One region of the Mesorhizobium sp. M6A.T.Cr.TU.014.01.1.1 genome, then DNA from elsewhere that is predicted to be linked to it. Evidence: predicted binding sites of a transcription regulator. Region 1 holds the regulator's gene; the other holds the start of a gene.
What was found. The regulator LexA, encoded in region 1, represses DNA repair genes until DNA is damaged. The targets are predictions, from matches to a motif close to TGTTCNNNNTGTGTTCNG.
Positions count from the first base shown of each region.

Region 2: a site for LexA is predicted at 1,661-1,678, ahead of EN885_RS14060 (YifB family Mg chelatase-like AAA ATPase). Genes of this name have one in related genera too.

Region 1 covers NZ_RZPG01000017.1:124,181-127,596, reverse strand. The annotation lists gene glp (gephyrin-like molybdotransferase Glp) at 1-758, shown strand, start outside; gene lexA (transcriptional repressor LexA) at 863-1,600, shown strand; gene EN885_RS20130 (ComEC/Rec2 family competence protein) at 1,594-3,416, opposite strand, start outside.
Region 2 covers NZ_RZPG01000010.1:193,302-196,717, reverse strand. The annotation lists gene EN885_RS14060 (YifB family Mg chelatase-like AAA ATPase) at 38-1,570, opposite strand; gene gshB (glutathione synthase) at 1,743-2,684, opposite strand; gene EN885_RS14050 (GtrA family protein) at 2,908-3,282, opposite strand; gene EN885_RS14045 (glycosyltransferase) at 3,387-3,416, opposite strand, start outside.

The DNA of each region.
Region 1 (3,416 bases):
GCCGCCTGCTTGATCCGGCGGCGTTGTCGCTGGCAGCGTCGGCCAACCATCCGCAGGTCAGTGTGGTGAAACGGCCGCTGGTCGCCATCATCGCCACCGGCGACGAATTGCTGCCGCCAGGCAGCGACCTTGGCCCGGACCAGATCATCTCGTCCAACGCCTATGGCGTCGCTGCCGCGGCCCGCTCGGTCGGCGCCAGCGCGCTCGACCTCGGCATCGCCCCCGACCGCAAAGAGGCGATTGCCGCGCTGGTGAAAAAGGCAGTTAACGCAGGGGCTGACGTCATCGTCACGCTGGGCGGCGCCTCGGTCGGCGACCACGACCTCGTCCACGACGTGCTGACCGGCGAAGGCATGACGCTCGATTTCTGGAAGATCGCCATGCGGCCCGGCAAGCCGCTGATGTTCGGCCGGCTGGGCGACATCCGCTGCATCGGCCTGCCCGGCAATCCGGTGGCGAGCCTGGTCTGCACGCAGCTCTTCCTGAAGCCGCTGCTTGCGCGGCTTGGCGGACGCGCCTACCGGCAGGACATGCGTCAGGCGCGGCTCGGTGCCGCCATGGCGGCCAACGATATCAGGCAGGACTATGTACGCGCCGTGGTGAAGGAAGACGCCGGCACGCTCAAGGCGACGCCGTTCGGCATCCAGGATTCCTCGATGCTCAGAATGCTGGCCGACGCCAACGGGCTGATCGTGCGCGAGCCATTCGCTCCCCCCGCAGCGACAGGCACCGCCTGCAGCGTGCTGATGCTACGCTGAACAAAACGTCAACGCATTCATTAAACTTTAAACAGTTGCGGAACACAACTGGAACAGATAGTGTTTGTTCTGGGTTTGTTTTTCTGATTCTGTTGGGGGTCGCGATGCTGACACGCAAACAACATGAGCTGCTGATGTTCATCCACGAGCGGCTGAAGGAAAGCGGCATTCCGCCCTCGTTTGACGAGATGAAGGAAGCGCTCGATCTCGCGTCCAAATCGGGAATCCATCGGCTGATCACGGCGCTGGAGGAGCGCGGCTTCATTCGCCGGCTGCCCAACCGCGCCCGCGCGCTGGAAGTGCTGCGCCTGCCCGATTCGATCGCGCCCGGCCTCAATGCGGCACGCAAATTCTCGCCGAGCGTCATTCAGGGCAGCCTTGGGCAGGGCAGCCTCGGCCGACAGATCAAGCCGGCGCCGTCACGCATGCCTGCGGCCGGCAATGACGACGACGTCGTTGCCACTGTCTCCATCCCGGTGATGGGCCGCATCGCTGCCGGTGTGCCGATCGATGCCATCCAGCACCAGACGCATTCGATCTCGGTGCCACCGGACATGATCACCGGCGGCGCGCACTACGCGCTGGAGGTCAAGGGTGATTCGATGATCGAGGCCGGCATCTTCGACGGCGACACGGTCATCATTCGCAACGCCGACACCGCCCAGCCTGGCGAGATCATTGTCGCCCTGGTCGACGAGGAGGAAGCGACGCTGAAGCGGTTCCGCCGCAAAGGCGCCTCGATCGCCCTGGAAGCCGCCAACCCGGCCTATGAGACGCGCATCTTCGGGCCGGACCGGGTCAAGGTGCAAGGCAAGCTCGTCGGATTGATCCGACGTTACTGAACGGCAGCTTTCTTGGGTTTCTCAGGCTTACGGTATGGCGGCAGGCCCCTCGCCTCGCGCGAAAATCTCCGCTGCTCATGCCAAGGCCTATATGGCTGTTTGACGGCAAAACGGATTTCTGCGCGCGTCGTCGCCGATAGCGGATCGAAAAAGACGGCGGCACTGCCCATGCGAGCGAGCTGCCGTTTGGTCACGACGAGGACCAGCGGGTTGCGGCAGGGATTATAATAGGCCGTGGCATCGTCGATGACGATCAAGTCCGCAAAGGCACAGGCTGGCCGCGCGATTTTGCGGTCGTCGGCGAGCGCGATGATCGCGCCGGACGGATGCCGGGCGAGGCACAGGCCGGCAGTGCAATAGAAAGGCGCTCCCGGCGGCAGGTCGGCCGGGTCGGCGATGTCGAACCGCACGTCTCCTTTTTCGAACGTCTCCGGCTCGACAATGGTCGCTGAAGTCAGCGCATGTTTCCAGTTGTCGGTGGTGAATTCGTTCGAGCGCACCCGGTTGACGGCAAGTTCGCCGCCGCCGATCGGCAGCGCCACCAGATGCGCATCCTCCGAGATCAGCACGTCGGGGGTTCGCGTCTCGGAAATCGTCAGCAGGCCGGCAAGCGCAAAGGGAAGTGCCGCAAGCCGCAACCATGTCGTCGCCATCGTGGCGATGACCAGGGCGACCGTCACCAGCAGAACCGACTGCAACGAAATCAGCCCGACTGCATCGACCGGCGAACGTTCGGAGATCCATCCCGATATTGCAATCATGGCCGTCAGCCCCTTGCCCATCATGTAGAGGAAAGGTCCGTCGAAGCCGAAAGGCATTGCCAAGGCGCTGACGACCGCCAGGAACATGACGACCGTGACGATCGGCATGACGGCCAGATTGGCAAACAGACTGAGCGGCGAGACGCGCTGGAAGTGCCAGATGGCGAAGAGCGCGGTGGCGCTGCCGGCAATGATGGAGGTCATGGCGATGGTGCCGGTTCCAGCGACGAGCTTCCGCGTGACGAAAGCGGCCGGTGACCGTCGTTGTGGCGGCGCCGTGGCCTTGTCGGCACGATAGTCGGACCAGCCGGCATAGGCGCCCACGAGAGCCGCGGTCGCGGCGAAGGACATCTGGAAGCTTGGGCCGACCACCTCGTGCGGCGACACGACGATGACGGCGATGGCTGAAATCGTAAGATTGCGCATGGTGAGCGCAGCCCGGTCGAACAGCACGGCGACAAGCATTACCGCGAGCATGATGAAGCTGCGCTCAGCCGCGACCGCGATGCCGGAAAAAATGAGATAGGCAGCGATGGAAAGGAGTGCGGCTGCAGCCGCATATTTTTTGACCGGCCGGCGCGACGAAAAATCGGGAAACAGCGCAAAGGCGCCGCGCAGCAATCCCATGATGGTGCCGGCGACAAGCGCCATGTGCAGGCCGGAAATGGAGATGATGTGGTAGATGCCGGTGCGCCGCATCGATTCGTTGATCTCTTCGGGGATGCCGGCACGCACGCCGACGATCAGCGCAGCGGCAATCTCCCCCTCGGCGCCACCGATGCTGTCCCTGATATGGTCGGCGATGGTTTCACGCGCCTTTTCGATCGACGAAGAAAGGCGCGCTGCTAACGGTGCATCTTCGGAAGCGACGATCTTCGGATTGCCGAGGAAAAAGCCACTGGCGCCGATACCGGCGAAATAGCTGTCAAAGGAGAAGTCATAGCTGTCGGGCCGAACCGGGCCAGTCGGAGGCAAAAGCCTTGCATAGCCGGTTGCCACCGAGCCTGCGGTCATCTCAGCGGGAATTTTGCGTGCCGAAACCCTGACACGTTCCG
Region 2 (3,416 bases), on a different contig from region 1:
TCCCATCTCCCGGGCCGGTTCTCGGCCTCTCCTTGTATCACGCCGCCTGCGCCATGCGCTCCGAGCTCATGCGGTAGGAAATCGCCTCGGCCAGATGGATGCGGCCGACCGTCTCGCTGGCCTCGAGATCGGCCAGCGTCCGCGCCACTTTCAAAACGCGGTGGTAGGCCCGCGCGGAAAAGCCGAGTTTCTCGCTGGCATCCCTGAGCAGCGCCAGGCCTGATGCATCCGGCATCGCGATCTCCTCGATGACGGAGGGCGAGCAATGCGCGTTGGTGGTGGCGGAGGTCGCGCCGAGCCGCTCGAAACGCTCTCGCTGGATGGTGCGGGCGCGCGCCACGCGCAGCGCCACCGCGGCACTTTTCTCCGCCCGGTCCGGCCGGATGAGATCGCTGGCCGAGACCGCCGGCACTTCGATCCGGAGATCGATGCGATCGAGCAGCGGGCCCGAAATGCGCGCCTGGTAATCGGTGCGGCAACGGTCGCCGCGTAGGCAGCGATAGCCCGGCTCGCCGGCCATGCCGCAGCGGCACGGGTTCATCGCCGCGACCAGTTGGATGCGCGCCGGATAGGTGACGCGATGATTGGCGCGGGCGATCATGCAGTCGCCGGTCTCCAGCGGCTGGCGCAGCGCATCGAGCGCCTGCGGCGAGAATTCGGGAAACTCGTCGAGGAACAGCACGCCGTGATGGGCAAGCGACGCCTCGCCCGGCCGCACGCGCAGGCCACCGCCGACCATCGCCGCCATCGAGGCAGAATGGTGCGGCGCGCGGAATGGCCGCCGGTCGGTCAGTTTTCCCTCACCGAGTTCGCCGGCCACCGACGCGATCATCGAGACTTCGAGCAATTCCCTCGGCGCCAGCGGCGGCAGGATCGACGGCAACCGCTGCGCCAGCATCGATTTTCCCGACCCCGGCGGTCCGATCATCAGCAGATTATGGCCGCCGGCGGCCGCCACTTCGAGCGCCCGCTTGGCGGTTTCCTGGCCCTTGATGTCGGCGAGATCAGGCAGGTCGCGCGCCGAGGCATGGATGCCGGCTTCCGGCCGCGAGAGAACCTGGGTGCCGCGAAAATGATTGGCGATGGCGATCAGGCTGCGCGGCGCCAGAATGTCGAAATCCTTGCCGGCCCAGGCCGCTTCCGGTCCGCAGGCGAAAGGGCAGATCAGGCCTTTGCCCTCGGCATTGGCGCCGATCGCCGCCGGCAGCGCGCCGGCCACCGCGGCGATAGTGCCGTCGAGCGACAGCTCGCCAAGCACGACATAGCCGGCCAGCATGTCGCCCGGAATGGCGCCAAGCGCCGCCATCAGGCCGAGCGCGATCGGCAGGTCGTAATGGCTGCCTTCCTTCGGCAGATCCGCCGGCGCCAGATTGACGGTAACCTTCTTCGACGGCATCGACAGGCCCGATGCGTGCAATGCCGCCTGCACCCGCTCGCGGCTTTCGGCCACCGCCTTGTCGGCGAGGCCGACGATGTGCATGTTGACCTTGCCCGGCGCGATCATCACCTGCACGTCGACCGGCACGGCCTCGATGCCTTGGAAAGCGACCGTGCGGACCCGCGCAACCATTTTTTCACCCCGGATGCAGGCTTGCCCAAGCCTCTGCGATCATGCCGCGAACGGCTTCACCAGAGACAACCACAGATTTACGGCCAAGGCAAGAACATTAGGGGAACAGACAAATACCATTGCTGCCAGGAAGTTGCGTCAGAGTTGCGGGCTCGAAATGCGCCTGGGAAGGCTACTTGCGCTTGCCCTCGACCGCATCCCAGAACAGGCTCGCAATATCGGCGCCGCCGAAGCGTTTTACCTCGCGCACGCCGGTCGGCGACGTCACGTTGATCTCGGTCATGTAGTCGCCGATCACGTCGATGCCGACGAGGATAAAACCGCGCTCCTTCAGCGACGGGCCGATGCGGGCGCAGATCTCGCGCTCGCGCGCCGTCAGTTCGGTTTTTTCGGCGCGGCCGCCGACATGCATGTTGGAGCGTGAATCATGCTCGGCCGGCACCCGGTTGATGGCGCCGACCGGCTCGCCGTCGATCAGGATGATACGCTTGTCGCCCTTGCGCACGTCCTTCAGATAACGCTGCACGATGTAGGGCTCGCGGAACATCTGGCCGAACATCTCGAGCAGCGAGGCGAGATTGCGGTCGGCCTCGTGCAGATGGAAGATGCCCGCGCCGCCATTGCCGTAGAGCGGCTTGACGATGATGTCGCCGAACTCCTTGCGGAAGGCGGCGACCTCCAGCGGATCCTTGGTGATCAGCGTTTCCGGCATCAGGTCGGGAAACTCGGTGACGAAGATCTTTTCCGGGCTGTTGCGCACCCAGGCCGGGTCGTTGACCACCAGCGTCTTGGGATGGATACGCTCGAGTATGTGCGTCGAGGTGATGTAGTTCATGTCGAAGGGCGGATCCTGCCTGAGCAGGACGACGTCCATCTCCGACAGGTCGGTGCGCACTTCTTCGCCGAGCGAATAGTGATCGCCCTTCTCATCGCGGACCTGCATTGCCTCGATGCGGGCAAACACCTTGCCGCCGCGCAGCGACAGCCGGTCGGGCGTATAGTGGAACAGCTGGTGACCGCGGCGCTGCGCTTCCAGCGACAGCGCAAACGAAGTGTCGCCGGCAATCGAGACGGTGGAGATGTGGTCCATCTGGACGGCGATTTTCAATTTCATGGCGGCTCTCCGGCGCACTTGGAGCGACGTGCGTCCATTTGGACGCACAAAGTACGCTCCAACACTTTGAATCTATCCATCGTGCTTTCCGAAAATCGATTCCGCTTTTCGGGCCGATGCATCGACGACAGCGATATACGGAACTCGGCGCCTTCTGCCAATCGGCCCAAGACCTATATCGGCTAAGACCTATATGGGGCCGCGCTTCGCTTGGCGCAGCCCTTCACCGATCGAAGACCAGCCTGGAATAACCGAGGAAGGAGAGCGCCATCGCGACCAGCGAGGCGATGGCAAGTGCCGTCAGCGGCGGCATTGCCGGCAGCGCCATCAGGATGGCGCAATAGGCGAGGTAATTGAAGATGCTGGTGGCGATGCCGACGCCGCCATAGCGTGCGCCCTCTTGCGCGATGCCGCGGCTCGACGGCGAGAAGGTCAGGTGGCGGTTGATGGCCCAGGTGACGGACAGCGCAAAGCCGATCGAGACGACACGTGCGACGAAGGGTCCAAGCTGCGTGAAGGCCAGCAGAAGCCACAGCGCCGCCGCGTCGACGACGAAACCGACGCCGCCGGCGAAAACGAAACGCAGGACACGTTTCATCTCGGCTTAGAGCCTGTTCCATCCCGATGGGGTGGGGATGGGGCTCTTTCTTGTTTGACTATGATCTTATCCGAAAACCGGTTCCCACTTTTCGGGATCATGGTCTAGGCCGCCCGTGGGGTCTTGCCCGGTCC